DNA from 2 places in the Bacillus sp. FSL H8-0534 genome. Region 1 is predicted to be linked to the other one. Evidence: riboswitches for the same ligand, from Rfam matches in the RefSeq annotation. Region 1 holds a riboswitch; the other holds the start of a gene.

The links. Region 1 has a riboswitch for S-adenosylmethionine ahead of MHH71_RS16465 (bifunctional O-acetylhomoserine aminocarboxypropyltransferase/cysteine synthase). Riboswitches for the same ligand answer to the same signal wherever they lie in the genome.
Region 2: another riboswitch for S-adenosylmethionine. It lies ahead of MHH71_RS00940 (MetQ/NlpA family ABC transporter substrate-binding protein); the one in region 1 lies ahead of MHH71_RS16465 (bifunctional O-acetylhomoserine aminocarboxypropyltransferase/cysteine synthase).

The regions. Positions count from the first base shown of each region.
Region 1 covers NZ_JBBOUC010000001.1:3,206,379-3,214,496, reverse strand. Annotated here, with positions in the region: gene MHH71_RS16485 (YczE/YyaS/YitT family protein) at 59-673, shown strand; gene thrC (threonine synthase) at 709-1,767, opposite strand; gene MHH71_RS16475 (homoserine dehydrogenase) at 1,767-3,062, opposite strand; gene metA (homoserine O-acetyltransferase MetA) at 3,207-4,112, opposite strand; gene MHH71_RS16465 (bifunctional O-acetylhomoserine aminocarboxypropyltransferase/cysteine synthase) at 4,096-5,394, opposite strand; SAM riboswitch class I at 5,486-5,591, opposite strand; gene MHH71_RS16460 (DUF4870 domain-containing protein) at 5,788-6,105, opposite strand; gene MHH71_RS16455 (DUF975 family protein) at 6,497-7,117, opposite strand; gene MHH71_RS16450 (chloride channel protein) at 7,447-8,118, shown strand, end outside.
Region 2 covers NZ_JBBOUC010000001.1:156,328-164,445, reverse strand. Annotated here, with positions in the region: gene MHH71_RS00970 (copper homeostasis protein CutC) at 1-273, opposite strand, end outside; gene MHH71_RS00965 (SH3 domain-containing protein) at 650-1,798, shown strand; gene MHH71_RS00960 (YdbC family protein) at 2,382-2,603, opposite strand; gene MHH71_RS00955 (methionine ABC transporter permease) at 2,805-3,467, opposite strand; gene MHH71_RS00950 (methionine ABC transporter ATP-binding protein) at 3,457-4,218, opposite strand; gene MHH71_RS00945 (acyl-CoA dehydrogenase family protein) at 4,225-5,385, opposite strand; gene MHH71_RS00940 (MetQ/NlpA family ABC transporter substrate-binding protein) at 5,399-6,217, opposite strand; SAM riboswitch class I at 6,277-6,366, opposite strand; gene MHH71_RS00935 (YdcF family protein) at 6,538-7,167, opposite strand; gene MHH71_RS00930 (GNAT family N-acetyltransferase) at 7,497-7,994, opposite strand; gene MHH71_RS00925 (GNAT family N-acetyltransferase) at 8,004-8,118, opposite strand, start outside.

The sequences.
Region 1 (8,118 bases):
TAAGCTTTCCACAATATATCCTTTTCTAGCAAATACATTCAGAAAGGATTTGAAACATATGATACGTCTAAAACTAGACTATATATTTTTTATTAGCGGACTACTCATCCTATCTCTTGGAATTAACATGATGACAACTATTACTTCATTTGGCCTTAGTCCTTATGATTCGTTTTTTATTGCGCTATATCAAAACTTTGGAGTAAGTATTGGCTTTTGGATTTTTATGATTAACTTCGCCTTTACACTTATTGTGCTATTTTTGAATAAGAAGCATATTACAATCGGAACAATTGTTACTATGGTTCTTATTTCTGTTTTTGTTGATTGGATTGGTTCTATTACTATCATTATGGATTCAATCCGCTCTCTTCCAAAATATATAACACTTGTGTGCGGAAATCTATTTGTTGGCGCTGGAATTGGAATTTATGTCTCCACACAATTATGTGCAGCACCACAAGAGGCCTTTGTCTTAACAATGTCTGAAAAGAAAAAGTGGACGTTTCGCAGAACAGAAATTTCATTAGCTTTGCTATTTTTGACACTCAGTTTCTTATTAGATGGGCCTATTTACTTCGGAACAATTATCCTTTCCTTTACAACAGGCTGGATCATTCAAGCATTTATTCAGATTGGTACAAAAATCCTCCACATGAAAAAAGCCTATTGAGCGAATAACGCTACAATAGGCTTTTTTCATCTATTTTACCGAAAGACAGCTCCCTGAATATAGTCAAAGACAACCTTCTCATCATTTTGTAACACGACTGGTTGAATTCCCTTCGTATCAATGGCGATATTTGGATCCTTCAAACCGTTACCTGTTAATACCGCTACAATTTGGCTTCCTTTTGTAATTTCCCCGCTTTGCAATTGTTTATAAACACCTGCAAGAGAAGCACATGAAGCCGGTTCTGCAAAGATTCCTTCATACTTGGCTAGCCATTCATACGCTTCAAGAATTTCACGATCTGTTACTTCGTCAATTTTACCTCGAGATTGTTCTGCAGTTAGGGCGGCTTGCTCCCAACTTGCGGGATTTCCAATTCGAATTGCTGTTGCGATTGTTTCTGGCTCTTCAATTTTATGTCCGTGCACAATCGCCGCTGCTCCTTCAGCCTCAAAGCCGCGCATCTCTGGTAAACCCGTACCAAGTCTTTCGTGATACTCTTTGAAACCTTTCCAATACGCTGTAATATTGCCTGCATTACCAACTGGAATTGCTAAAATATCCGGCGCCTTCCCAAGCGCATCACAAATCTCAAATGCAGCTGTTTTTTGCCCTTCAATTCGGTATGGATTAACAGAATTTACAAGTGTAATTGGTGATGATTCGCTAAGCTTACGTACAATTTGCAAAGCATGATCGAAATTCCCATCCATACTTATAATCTCAGCACCATACATGACAGCTTGCGCTAATTTACCGTATGCAATCTTCCCGTTTGGAATAATAACGATGCACGACAGTCCTGCCCTAGCTGCATAAGCTGCTGCAGATGCAGACGTATTACCTGTAGATGCACAGATAATCGCTCCGCTCCCTGCTTCTTTTGCTTTTGCTACCGCCATTACCATACCGCGATCCTTAAACGATCCGCTTGGATTTGCCCCCTCTATTTTCCCGTAAATTGTTACGCCCCACCGCTTTGAAAGGTTTTCTAGTAAAATAAGTGGTGTATTACCTTCATGCAATGTTAAGGGAGGTGTCTTTTCCGTAATAGGTAAAAACTCCTTATACTCAGCAAGCAAACCTTTCCACATTACCTAGCATCTCCTTCGATTCGATAGTTTGCTTTCACACAATCTATTTCTTCGTATGTCCCCATTGTATGTAAAATATATTCATAGTCTGCAAGTGATGCACGATGTGTTACGATAACAATCTCAGCCTTTCCTTTCTCCCCGAGTGGCATTTGAATAATTTTTTCAAAGCTAACACCGCGTTCAGAGAATAAAGATGTAATTTTTGCAAACACACCAATTTCATCTTTTACATGTAGGCGTAAAAACTTCTTCACAAAAATTTCATCTGGCTCTTTTAATACCTTTTCATACTGCGCAGAAACTGCGCTATTCCCAGTTACACCAAGGCGCACATTTTGCATTACCGCAACTAAATCAGAAACAACCGCTGTCGCTGTCGGTAAACTTCCTGCACCAGGTCCATAAAACATTGTTTCTCCTACCGCTTCACCATATACATATACGGCGTTATATTCATTTTGAACAGCTGCAAGAGGGTGTGTATTCGGAAGTAATGTTGGCTCAACTGTTACCTCTAACTTTTCACCATCACGCTTCGCCAGTCCAATTAATTTAATTGTATATCCTAAGCTTTTACTATATGCGATATCTTCCTCAGTAATGGAAGTAATCCCTTTCACCTTCACATCTCCAAGCTCTACATTTGTAGAAAAACCTAGAGTAGCTAAAATCGTCATTTTCCTTGCTGCATCTAAACCTTCAACGTCTGATGTTGGATCTGCTTCCGCAAATCCAAGCTGCTGCGCTTCTTTTAACACGTCGTCATATGCTCTCCCTTCGTCAGACATTTTTGTCAGAATAAAGTTTGTTGTTCCGTTCACGATTCCCATCACTTTCGTAATAAGATCCGAAGAAAGTCCTTCTACAATGCTGCGCAGAATTGGAATCCCTCCAGCTACGCTCGCCTCGTAAAATAAGTCAGCTTGATTTTCCTTTGCCACCGTCAGTAATTCTGCTCCGTGCAATGCCATTAAATCTTTATTAGCAGTAACAACATGTTTACCATTTTTCAAAGCTTGTAAAATATATGCTTTCGCTTCCTCTATGCCACCCATCACTTCAATGACAACATCAATATCAGGATTATCTATAATTTCATTTGCATTTTTCGTTAATAAGGTAGAGGGTACTTGGACCTCTCTCTCTTTTTCAATATTTTGCACTAATACTTTTGTTACTTTCACTGGGCAACCAACTTGGTGCATAAGACGATCTTGATGATTCGTAATAATACGAACCACACCGCTGCCAACCGTTCCAAGGCCTAATAAGCCCACTTGAATTTCATTCATGATACTGTCCACCCCTCTAAAGAATTGTATTTAGATGCCATTATATAAGTTAAGATTCTGAAAAACAATATATTTTGAACATTCGGAAAAATATAAAGTAATCCGTGTAAAGAAAACGTTGCCACGTGTTATATAATGATCAGCTTACAAAATATAAGGGGTTTCTTGATACACATAATAATTTAACCAATTTGAAAATAATAAGTTTCCATGACTCCGCCATCTTATAAGTGGCTTTTCAGCTGGATTATTATGTTTAAAATAGTTTTTGGGAACCTTAATATCTAGCCCTCTTTGTTTATCGCGTTCATATTCTTGTTTTAACGTATCGCAGCTATATTCGCTATGACCAAGAACAAAAATATGCTTTCCATCTTGCCCCATAACAAGGTGGACACCTGCTTCTTCTGATGTTGCTAGTAATGTCAACTCTCGTACTTTTTCAATATCAGCTGCGCGTACTTCCGTATGGCGTGAATGTGGTGCAAAAAAGAGCTCATCGAATCCTTGTAACAATTTCACATGCTGCTCATGCACTTCATGCTCGAATACACCAAATATCTTTTCTTCAAGCGAGTATTTCGGAATTCCATAGTGATAATACAGACCCGCTTGTGCTCCCCAACAAATATGCAATGTAGATGTTACATTCGTTTTTGAATAGTCCATTATGCGTCCAAGTTCTTCCCAATAATCTACATCTTCAAAAGGAAGTGTTTCAATTGGGGCCCCTGTAATAATGAGACCATCAAATTTGTCTCCCTCAATATCGCGAAATGTTTTATAAAAACTTGTTAAATGGTCTTGCGCTACATTACGGGATATATGAGACTCCATATGAAGTAAATGCACATCCAGTTGAAGTGGTGTATTACCGAGTAACCTGAGCAATTGCGCTTCTGTTTCTTGTTTTGTTGGCATTAAGTTCAAAATTGCAATTTTTAGAGCACGTATATCTTGTGTTTCAGCTCGCTCTTTTGTCATCACAAAAATATTTTCTTTTTGCAATATTTTACGGGCTGGTAACTCCTTATCAACAATGATCGGCATGCGCTTTGCCTCCAACTAATGCTTCCTCTAGGTCCGCAATAATATCAGAAACATCTTCGATACCGACTGATAAGCGAATTAAATCAGATGTAACACCTGCTAAACGTTGCTCTTCTTCATTTAACTGTCTGTGCGTTGTACTAGCGGGATGAATCACACATGTCCTTGCATCTGCAACGTGTGTCACAAGAGTTGCCAGCTTCACATTTGCAATGAACTCTTTCGCAGGTTCTAGTCCTCCTTTAATACCAAATGTTAAAACACCACTTGCACCTTTTGCTAAGTACTTTTGCGCTAACGGATAATTTTCATTACTTTCTAATCCCGGATAATTCACCCATTCAATACGATCATGGTTAGCAAGCCACTTCGCAACTGCAAGAGCATTTTCACTATGACGCTCCATTCGTAAATGTAATGTTTCTAAACCGATGTTGCTAATATACGCATTGAATGGGCTCATACAGTTTCCATAGTCTCTTAATAGTTGAACACGAGCTTTCACAATATATGCCGCCTGGCCAAAATTCTGCACATAACTTACGCCATGATAACTTGGATCTGGTTCGACAAGCTCAGGATATTTTCCATTTGTCCAATCAAAATTTCCTCCATCAATGACAATTCCACCTAATGAACTCGCATGGCCATCAATATATTTCGTTGTAGAATGAACAACAATATTTGCGCCATGCTCAAACGCTTGGCATAAATATGGTGTCGCCAAAGTATTATCCACGATAAACGGTACTTCCAGTTCTTTTGCCGCGTTTGAAAACTCTTTAAAATTTAAAACATTCATCGCTGGATTTCCAAGGGACTCTGCATAAATCAGCTTTGTTTTTTCAGTTGCAAGTGCCACAATCTCATCAGCAGTTAAGTTCGGATTAAAGAATGTTACATCAATACCAAGCTTACGCAAACTTACTCCAAACAGGTTAAAGGTTCCCCCATAAACGGTTGAAGAACAAAGCAAATGATCACCACTGCCACAAATATTTAAAACAGCAAGCATAATAGCCGCTTGACCAGAGGCTGTCGCAACAGATCCGGCTCCGCCTTCTAACTCTGTTAACTTTTGTTCAAATGCTGCTAGTGTCGGATTCCCAATACGCGTATAAATATAGCCCTCTGCCTCTAAATTAAAGAGCGCTGCTAAATCATCGGACGTATCGTATTTATACGTCGTACTTTGATAAAGTGGTAAAACACGTGGTTCACCATTCTTCGGTGTATAACCACCTTGCACACAAATGGTTCCTTTTCCCCATGATTCTCCCATTCCTTATTCTCCTTTCTTTTATAGAAAATAAAAAAACTGCTTCTTTCCCTAACAAGAAAGAAGCAGTTTGAAAACACGCTCTAAAGTCTCTTTCTTATCTCTCAGGGTTTATTACCTGCAGGATTTGGCACAATTCCGTTATTCGGCTGTTGCCAAGGTTTCATAGGGCCTGTCCCTCCACCTTTTCTTGATAAGACTATGCAATTACCGTTGATTTTATAGCAATAATTTCCTAATGTCAATTATTTTTCTGAATGTTTACAAAATATTTTATTAACTGTTTATTATAAAAATTAAAATTCAAGGAACCAAGGGAAATATCCCCTCGTCATCAAGCTAAGCTTAAATAAGAATTACAATGATGAATACGAAGAATAGTAGATACCCTAGAGGTTATGCTCTAATTACTCGAATCCCTTTTACAATATTCCAAATAAAAAAGTATAGACTAATTAGGCCGCAAATACATACCATAATCATTGCGCCAATAGCCATTGTTGTACCTGGTTGCTTAAAACCGACATCCATAATTCCCAATACTACAATTCCTATAAAAGTAGTAATTCCCGGAATAAGATGTGTCCATAGAGCTCGTTTCGCATGACCTTTTGTTTCATGATCTCCGAGAATCCAAACAATTAGCGGGAATAAGACAGGGGCAAAAAGAACACTCCAGTACGAAAAAGAAGATAAAACTTTATTTCCATTCATATGTATCACCTCATGAAATTGTGTTTGTTGTTATACCTTTATTATGTAGGAAAATCTATTCTTTTACTATCGCTAGACCTTACAACAACATGACAGTTTTGTAAGATTCTATAGTGGTAATTTGGTAAGCCTACTGCTTGATATCATGCACGTGATATTCTAAAAAAATTAAGGGCCAAGGATTTTTTGAAAGAACCCTTGGCCATTTTCGTATTTATGAAATATTTGCTTATTTTGCGTGTAAAGCATCTACTGTAAGTGATATATAGATCATATACCATAACACAATCGTTAAAGTAAGAGGTCACAAGTCGTTCAATGGTATAACAATTTATAAAATGCTTATAAAGAACAGCAAGCATGAACCATTAACATTTATGCTTTGTTGTTTTTAAACATAAGATTTTCTTTTATAATAGTCTGTTGAAACTTTCTCATAAAACGCTGCTTTTGTAGTATAAAAATATGGAATCAACCATAAGAAACCGATTCCTAGAGTAAGGATACTTAGTATAAACCAGCCAATAAAACTTAAACATATTAAGAAATAATCCATCTTATGTCCGTTCATCATACGACGACTTTCCGTAATAGCTTGGTTCATTGAAAATTCCGGATGATCATTTAAAATAAAAAATGTCATAGTGTAAGAGAAAATTTTAACAATCCCTGGAATGATAAATAGCAATGCCCATAAAGTAATATAGATATCCATTAGTAAATATATTAAAATTGATTTAATAAGCTTATTTAACCCTTTACACCATTTAAATAATTGCCCAATCCCAACTGTCTTGTCACGAACTGTATTTAAGGCAAGATAGTAAGCACCTAAAGTTAAGGGCCCAACCATTAGCATGACAATAATATCCATCATAAACGATTCTATTACTTTACTCCAGCTCCAAGACCATACGAAAGGGAATATAAAGAACAATGTAGTAACTCCTACTGCTAATCCCCATCTTTCATCAAGCTCATCAAGCGCTTGTTCTTTCAAATCACGAATCAAACAAGAAACCTCCTAAATCTAATGCGTATTTTAACTTATACTAGTATACAATTCTCGTAGGGATTACAATAGCATTTTAGATAATTTATATTTATTTCCGTACATGACATGATCAGTATCATTTCGATGAAATCAAAAGCTTTAAACATCACTTGTATTTTGCTTCTTTAAAAGAAATAATACTAATGATGTTTATAATATATGTTGAATAAGTAATTCTTTAAAAAGATAATATGCATATTCAATTCATTATTTTCGTATTAGAATCTCTAATTTTTCATAATAACGTATAAATAGAGGAGGCATAAAAATTGACTATTAGGAGAAATATGCACTATTTACTCATCGTGTACGGTATATTTCTAGGTTCTATCGTTGGTGCCACAGTCTGGTTATTTTTAGTTGTCACCAATGCTGGAATTCATTTCGTTTGGGAATATTTACCCAAAGAATTTGCATTACCATCTTATTACACAATTTGTGTAACAATAATCGGTGGTTTTCTTATTGGACTATCACAAAAGTACTTTGGTACATACCCACGTTTAATGCCAGAGGTAATGGCTGAATATAAGAAAACAGGTAGGATTGAATACCGTTTTGTACATCAAGCTACATTAACAGCTATTATTGTTTTAGTATTTGGAGCAAGCTTAGGGCCCGAAGCAGCACTTGTCGGGATTATAGGCGGGCTTTGTACATGGGTTGGCGATCGCTTTCATTTTGCTGTAAAAGGAATGCAGGGACTAACAGAAATTGGAATTGGCGCTACTTTAAGTGTTATTTTTAATGCACCGTTATTCGGTTACTTAGCTCCAAGTGAAAATGAGAATGAACGACTTGCTGAAGTTTCCAAAGGGAAAAAAGCTATCGTATATGTCGCTACTACTTTGGCTGGTTTTTCTGTTTATTTATTGCTTAGTAAATTTGATAATCGAGGATCTTTTATTGTTAATTTTGGAGAAGGATCTTTTGCGCTTCATGAATGGGTTGCCTTTCTA
Region 2 (8,118 bases), 3.1 Mb from region 1:
ACCTAAAACAACACCTGCTGCACCAAGTTCTTGTGCAATTAAAATATCTTCTTTCATCATTTCAATTTCTTCTGTTGTATATATAAATGACTTAGCATGGGGACGAATCATAACATGGATAGGTATGTTTGCTGCTTTCACCGCTTTTTTTATAAAAGCATAACTTGGTGTTAACCCACCTTCTGTATATGCTGAAATTAACTCAATTCGATTTCCACCAGCTTTTTCAATTTGCTTCACATCTTCTAAACAAGTTGCAATGACTTCGAGCATGAAACTACCTCTTTTCGTACTTTTTCCACATTATTATACCGCAGCATAAATAAGAAACCTAGGTTTCTCATATAAAACATAAAAAAAGGAATTGAAAAGAAAGATTTCGAAACTCCTTAACAGATTCATTATTTTCTCAAAATTGTTACGTTTATCACATGAAGTCTGTGAATTCTATAAAGCAGTTAATCTTCCTAGAAAATATCGGATAATTTCCACGCCTCATTTAAACCATCAAATATTATCGTACGAATAAATCTTATGTTGAGAAAAACAAAAATCTCTTTCATTTATTTCCATATTCTTTATATTTCTGTTATTCTTGTAATATAATTCTAAATTTTACCACAAATTACACAAGGGGGCTCATTATACGATGAATATGAAAGTTACAACATTGACAGCAGCAACTGTCGCGGTTACTTCTCTTCTCCCATCAATTACTGAAGCGGATATGAAAACAGCTGCTGTACAACCAAAAAACAACGTAAAAATCGGACATGTAAAACTTGATAAAGTCCAACTATATCAAGAAAATACAACAAATGGTGATTCCCTTGGCAGTATTTCATACAATACACCTGTTACCATTCTCGAAACTACACGTGACTGGTATAAAGTAAACGCTCAAAACAAAATTGGTTACATACAAAAATCTAATTTATCTTTGGCGAAATTAAATCAACAGCGTAACCAACATATCGTAAATGCAAGCGCCTTAAACCTTCGTTCAGAACCAAGTATACAATCATCCATCCTTGACGTATTACCAAATGGGACATTTATCTCCGTTCAAGAAACACTTAATGACTGGTATCTCATCTCTTACAACGGAAAAATAGGATATGTGAAAAAAGAATTTGTATCACATAACTCACAACCATTCGTTAAAGGAATCACTATACAAAATAATTCTTATTATGTTGCAACCCCTAAACTAAGGGTAAGAAATGGTGCAGGAACAAATACTGCTGTTATTGGTTCCTTGCAAAATGGGACACAAATACAAGTAGTAGGCACAGTAGGTACATGGTATAAAATTCGTTTTGGCTCTGGATATGGATATGTTACAAAGCAATATGTATTACAAAATAAACAACAAGAACAGTCTGCGTCACCTTCAATACCTGCTGTTTTTAAATTTCCAACACAAGGACAAGTTAGCTCAAACTTCGAAGTCAGATGGGGGCAAATGCATTATGGTGTCGATTTTACAGCAACTGGAGATAAGCCTATTCGTGCTGCAGCTGCTGGAAAAGTTATCAAATCCTACTATTCTAGCAGCTACGGAAACGTCGTATTCGTCACTCATTACATAAAAGGAAAATTATATACAACTGTTTATGCACATATGAAAAACCGATCTGTACAAGCTGGAGATCGCGTTCAAACTGGACAAGTGTTGGGGCAGATGGGGAATACTGGACATTCAACTGGGCAACATCTTCATTTCGAATTACATAATGGGGAATGGAATTTTGAAAAAACAAATGCCGTTGATCCACTTCCTTACTTAGTACGGTAACATCTTATGCTACGTAATATTCCATTACTCATTGAATACCTAGCTTTTTTCGGCCTAATCTGTTGTTTCATCATTTATGATACAAATGTAATTTTTTTAAGTATGCTCATCCTATTTGTATGCTGTGAAATATTGCGAGAGGTATATAAAATACGATTAAGAAAACACATTTCTCATCTATTTACATCACTCATTATTATCGTTTGTCTAATCACTAATTTAAAGATTGATGGTCTATTTATATCAAGTATGTTCCCTATATTTTTTATAAGCGTTCTCCTTATCGTATCCCAATATATCTATGTACCTGAACATCACAAGAAAGAAGATAAAGAGGTAAAGATTATATAGTCTTTTCCGACATATACGTCCATACAAAAAGCCACTTTTGAAATAATGTTTCAAAAGTGGTTTTCTCTGCACAAATCATTTCGTTTTTATCCCGCATTAACGGACAGTAACACTCCCGCCTCAAAATTCAGTAAAAGCAAAGAAGTTAGGTGGGAGTGTTGCTGTCCGTAAAATCCCGATTGGTGAGGGCTGATAATCAGTGGGGATAGCCCCCACTGATTAAAGTTTTACTTTATAACTCCATACGATTTAAAATATCTTTTAATGCCTTTAACTCTTCAACCGTCAATGTAACACCTTTTCCCATTTTGTCATGCTCTGGTGCCCAATCACGCAGATCATATTTTGGCTCTTTTCCGTTCCAACTGATTAAATTGAGCTCTTTATTCCAGCCTTTAGGTGACTGTGATAAAGTTCCAAAAATTTCTTTAATATCAAATTTAATTTCCGCCACTGTTATTCCCCCTTTAAAATATATATTCCCTATTTAGATCTCCTACATTCTCTCATATCTATATCGATAGGGCTAATTTCCCACACATCTACCTCTGATTCATTATGAACTATACTGATTGTTTGAACTTAGCAGAATACCCTCAGCAATTCATCTTTCACTATAAAAAGGCTCGGTGTATACCGAAGCCTTTTTTCATACTTACCGTTTATCAATTTTTGCAGCAATCCTATTCCCAATGAATTGAACAGATTGAACGAGAATAACAAGCATAAGTACCGTAACAATCATAACGTCTGTTTGAAAACGATAATATCCAAAACGAATTGCTAAATCGCCGACACCGCCTCCGCCAACAACACCTGCCATGGCTGAGTAGGAAATAAAACTTACTGTTAAAACTGTTAAGCTTAATACAAGGCCTGAACGCGCTTCAACGAGCAATACTTTCCACACAATTTGCAGTGGCGTCGCTCCCATTGCCTCAGCAGCTTCAATTACACCTTTTGGAACCTCGCGTAATGCTTGCTCTACGAGTCTCGCAAAATAGGGAATGGCTGCTACTGATAATGGAATCGTTGCAGCGATTGGACCAATTGTAGTTCCTAATAAAATTCTTGTAAGTGGCACAAGAGCCACTAGTAAAATGATAAATGGAAATGAGCGAATAATATTTACAATGCCGTTTAAAATACGATGGACAATATTTTGTTCCAAAATTTGTCCTTTACTTGTAAAATATAAAATTACACCTAAAGGAACACCTAAAATAATTGCTGCTCCAACTGAAAGTCCAACCATTAATAATGTTTGTAAAAGTGATGTCCAAATCTCTGGAAGCAGTGGGATAACATTATTGAACATGTGCAATGCCCCTCTCTTGTTCTACACCTAATAGAAGTTTTGCAATTTCTGTTGTTGGTTTTAGATGTTGGTCACGTAAGTGGAAAGATTCAACAACTTCTCCTTCTTCCATCACCGCTACTTTATTACAAATTTGTTTAATTACATTCATTTCATGCGTTACAATTACGATTGTAACTCCTAACTCTTTATTTATCTTTTGTAAAAATTGCAAAATAGATCGTGTCGTTTTCGGATCGAGTGCCGATGTCGGTTCATCACAAAGCAATACCTTGGGATCATTTGCTAATGCACGAGCAATCGCAACACGCTGTTTTTGTCCACCACTTAGTTGAGAAGGAAAATGATGCGCTTTATCACTTAAGCCAACAATCTCCAAACACTCTCTTACACGTTTTTCTCTCTCTTCTTTTGAAACTGATTTCAATTCTAATGGTAAAGCAATATTATCCGATACGTTTTTATTATGAAGAAGATGAAAATGCTGAAAAATCATACCAATTGACTGTCTTGCTGTTCGTAAATCTTTCTTGGATAACTTTGTTAAATCTTTTCCATTTACAATAACTGCACCTGAATCTGGTTTTTCCAATAAATTCATTGTACGTAATAATGTAGACTTTCCAGCACCACTTAATCCAGCAATTCCATATATATCATGTTCCTCAATTTGCAAAGAGACTGATTTTACACCGTGAAATAAACCTTCTTTCGTCTGAAACGTTTTATTGATATCGCGTAACGTTATCATTTTCACTCACTCCTTTTCAATTGATTTAAACGCATCATCTGCTAGTAATGAGAGTGTTACATCATCCATCGGTGGATTGTGTAAACCCGCGCGAACATTTAAATAATAGCGGTGCAGTGGATTCTTTTCAGATAAGCTTTTTGCCCCTACAATTCTCATTGCCTTATCAACAATTGATATCGCCGCATTCGTCGCAATATATTTCGCTGCTGCTAATTCCGCTTGTAAAGATTGTTTATTTTCCACCTCATCATATTTTTTCGCAACTTGGTATAAAAAAGTACGAGCTTGCAAGAGTTCCAGCTCTAATTCGCCTACTAATCTTCTAACGTTTGGAAGCAAACTAATTGGGTGATTTAAACTATTCGGTTGATATGCTTTCGCAAAATCAATCGCATAATTTCTTGCAGCCTGCGCAATCCCTAAATAACATGCTGGTATATGAAGTAACCATCCAATTCCTTTCGGTTTCGCCTGTGAACCTTTTACATCTGTAAAAAATTTATGCGGGATTTCAACATTCTGTAATACAAGATCATGGCTAGCCGTTCCACGCATCGCAACACTATCCCATGTCTCTTCAATCAACACACCCTTTTCGTGTCTTGGAATCACAAATTCTCCTATCTCATCTCGCCCTTCAATGCTTGCAGATATGATGAAATAATCAAGTACTGGCGCCATCGTTGTGAACGTTTTTCTTCCGTTTATAATCCACTTATCGCCTTTTTGTACAGCTAATGTTTCTGGTTTTCCTCCCCGAGTAGGACTCCCTGTCTTCGGTTCAGTTGCCGCCCTGTTAAAAAGGGCGCCTTTTTTTACTTCTTCACAAAACCAAGAAAACATCTCAGGTTTCCATGAGCGATTTTCCGCAAGTTCCTTCACAATTCCAACATGCCATCCAATAGACAAAGCTGTTGCTCCATCTCCCTCTGCAATCTTCTCTTGAAATAAAACAAAATCATATAATGAAATTGCCTTCCCACCAAAATCCTTCGGAAGAGTTAACTTTGTATAACCAATACTTTGTAAGTCTTTAATATTTTCAAAAGGAAAAGAGCCTAGTTCGCTCAGTTGATGTTCCCTTCCTGCAAATTGCGGAATGAATTCTGTTATCTTCTCCAATACGAGAGCTTGTTCTTCTGTTTCTATAAATGATAATGTCATGTCAAGATCTCCTTTACTTTAAGTAGTCAGGAAGCACAAACCCTTCAAATTGTTCTTCAGACTGAATCATCTTTTTGAACTCTGGTGAATGGTATGCTTCAATTAAATCTTTCGCAAATTGTTTTTCTTTATCTTCATCACGAACCGTAACAATAATTCTATGTTGTGAAGGTGTTTTTTCTAATTCCAGTGCCTCTTTTAACTTATGTCCAGATGAAATGACAAGATTTCCGTTAATAATGCCGTAATCTAAATCTTTCATTGCCCTTGGGATTTGTGGTGATTCAAGTGGTACTAATTTGAAATCTTTCTTTTTAAACGTTATATCTTTTTCGGAAATTGTTAAAATATTTACATTTCCTTTTAATTTCACCCAGCCAATCCCTTCTAAAATACGTAATGCCCGTTCTAAATTAACTGGATCATTTGGTACCCCAATCTTCATTCCATCTTTCAAATCATCTAATGATTTATGTTTCTCAGAGTATACACCTTGAGGTGCTGATGGAACTTGAATAATACTTGAAATTTCCGCATTATTTTCTTTTGCGTAAGACTTCATAAAAGCAGTACTTTGAAATATATTTGCATCAATATCCTTATTCGTTAATGCTGGATTTGTTTCGTTTGGTGAATTAAACTCAACAATTTTAATTTTGTATCCCTTTTTCTCTAAGTACGGTTGTACCGCTTTTTTCACTTGATCACTGTACGGACCAGGTGTAAAACCTAAACGAATTTCTTTTTGATCGCCCCCTGATGTCTGCGTGCAACCCGTAATGATAAATAAACTACATACAATACTTACAAGTGCAAAAAATAAACGTTTCATCCCTTCTCCTCCTACTAAAAAACAACCTTACATATTAAGAAGGTTGTCATCTCTTTTCCTTCTTATCTACTCGGAATTAGCACCTTTTTTATTACAGATAGGTTGCTGAAGCTTCATTGGGCCGTTCCCTCCACTTCTCTCGATAAGATTATATTTGATTATGCATTCTAGTGTGTCACTATTCCGATGAAAATACAAGGTTTTTATTGAAAGTTTTTTCTATAATTTGTAAAGTTATAGAAAATCCAAAGCATATTTGCATAAAAAAAGGATAGACTCCGTAGAACCACTCTACCTTTGTCTATCCTTTTCTTTATTTTTTAATCACCTTTCAATATACGCAAAGGTAACGATGCAACATATCCAATATAAGAACATAATTCTTTAAAGAAAAATGGAATTTCCGTATCTAATGTTTTATATGCTGATGTTGGCGTTGGTGATGCATATGCATCTATCCCAATATGCTTCGCTATTCTCATCGCTCGCTTCATATGAAGAGGATCACTTACAATCGTATACGTATGTAAGCCATTATCAATTCCAACCTGTTTCGCATTCTTTAAATTATCTTCTGTAAAACGCGACTGTGTTTCAATTAATATATCTTCATCCTTTACGTTATGCTTTAATGCATACGCTTTCGCAGTACGTGCTTCTTCCTGCTCTGCTTCAAATTTAGTACCACCTGTAAAAATAATTTTTTTAATACTTCCATTCTTATACAAAGAAATCGCATGATTGATTCTTTCACGAAATACAGGAGATGGTTTTCCGTTCCAAGAAGCTGCTCCTAGTACAATAGCAGCATCTGTATCCACCTCATCCGTTTTAAAGCGATAACTCCAAATATCGTAAGCTGCATAACTTACAAATAGAATGATAGAACTAACCATGAGCAAGAACACTTGCAAGACTCTTCTTTTTTTACTTTTCTTATTTTGTTTCATTTGTACTGGCCCCCGTGCATTATCCATACTTCTAAAAAATAATCTATTTTAAATCATTATATTTGAGTTCATTTGAAAGAAGGCACTTTTCTCAACAATTGATTCGTGCTATAAAGGGTTTTCATTCAAATAGAGGATTTTTAATTTACTATTTTTTGTGGTGCATATTTTATGAATTTAATTTATGTACAAAATTTCTCATACAACTCCATTGTAACGAATTTTTTCACAGAAGGGAATGATGAAACAAAAGTATATAAAAGAAGTAATCATTTTGTAAGAAAAAGAGGTATATTTTTTCCCTCTTAGGGACGTATACCTCTTCCACTTCACTTTACAATCCAATATTTCATATGTTGTTCTTCAAGCACACATGTAAAACCGGCTTTTTCTAACACTCTACTTGAAGCGGCATTACTCGTTAAACAATCTGCTTGAATCGTTTGCACTTCTTCATTCCGTTCTAACCATTCAACGAAAGCTTTTGCCATTTCAGTCGCATAACCCTTCCCTTGATATTCTGGTACAATACTATATCCGATCTCTACTGTACCAGTTGGATCGGGCGCACCTTTACAACCCATATCACCAATAATAACATTATCTTCCTTATGAACAATCAGTCCACTCCACTTACTTTGTTCCGGATTTTTCCGTAAACCTTCAGCAACCCATGGTAAAATATCTTTATAATCAGGCATTGGCCATTCTAAAGATATTTTATATGGTATGATTTCTTGCAGCTCTTCTCTGCCTTTTATCGTTGCCTCAACAAGTTCTAATGTAAAAGGAATCATCTTTAGTCTTTTTGTTTCAATATTTGTCATGTTTGCCTCCTATTTATACAGGTCCATTTTGTGCAGTAATCGATCTTTCACGATTGGCCACTCGCTTGCAATGATGCTATATACTACCGCATCCCTTATATAACCGCTTGGTAACCTTCTCTCA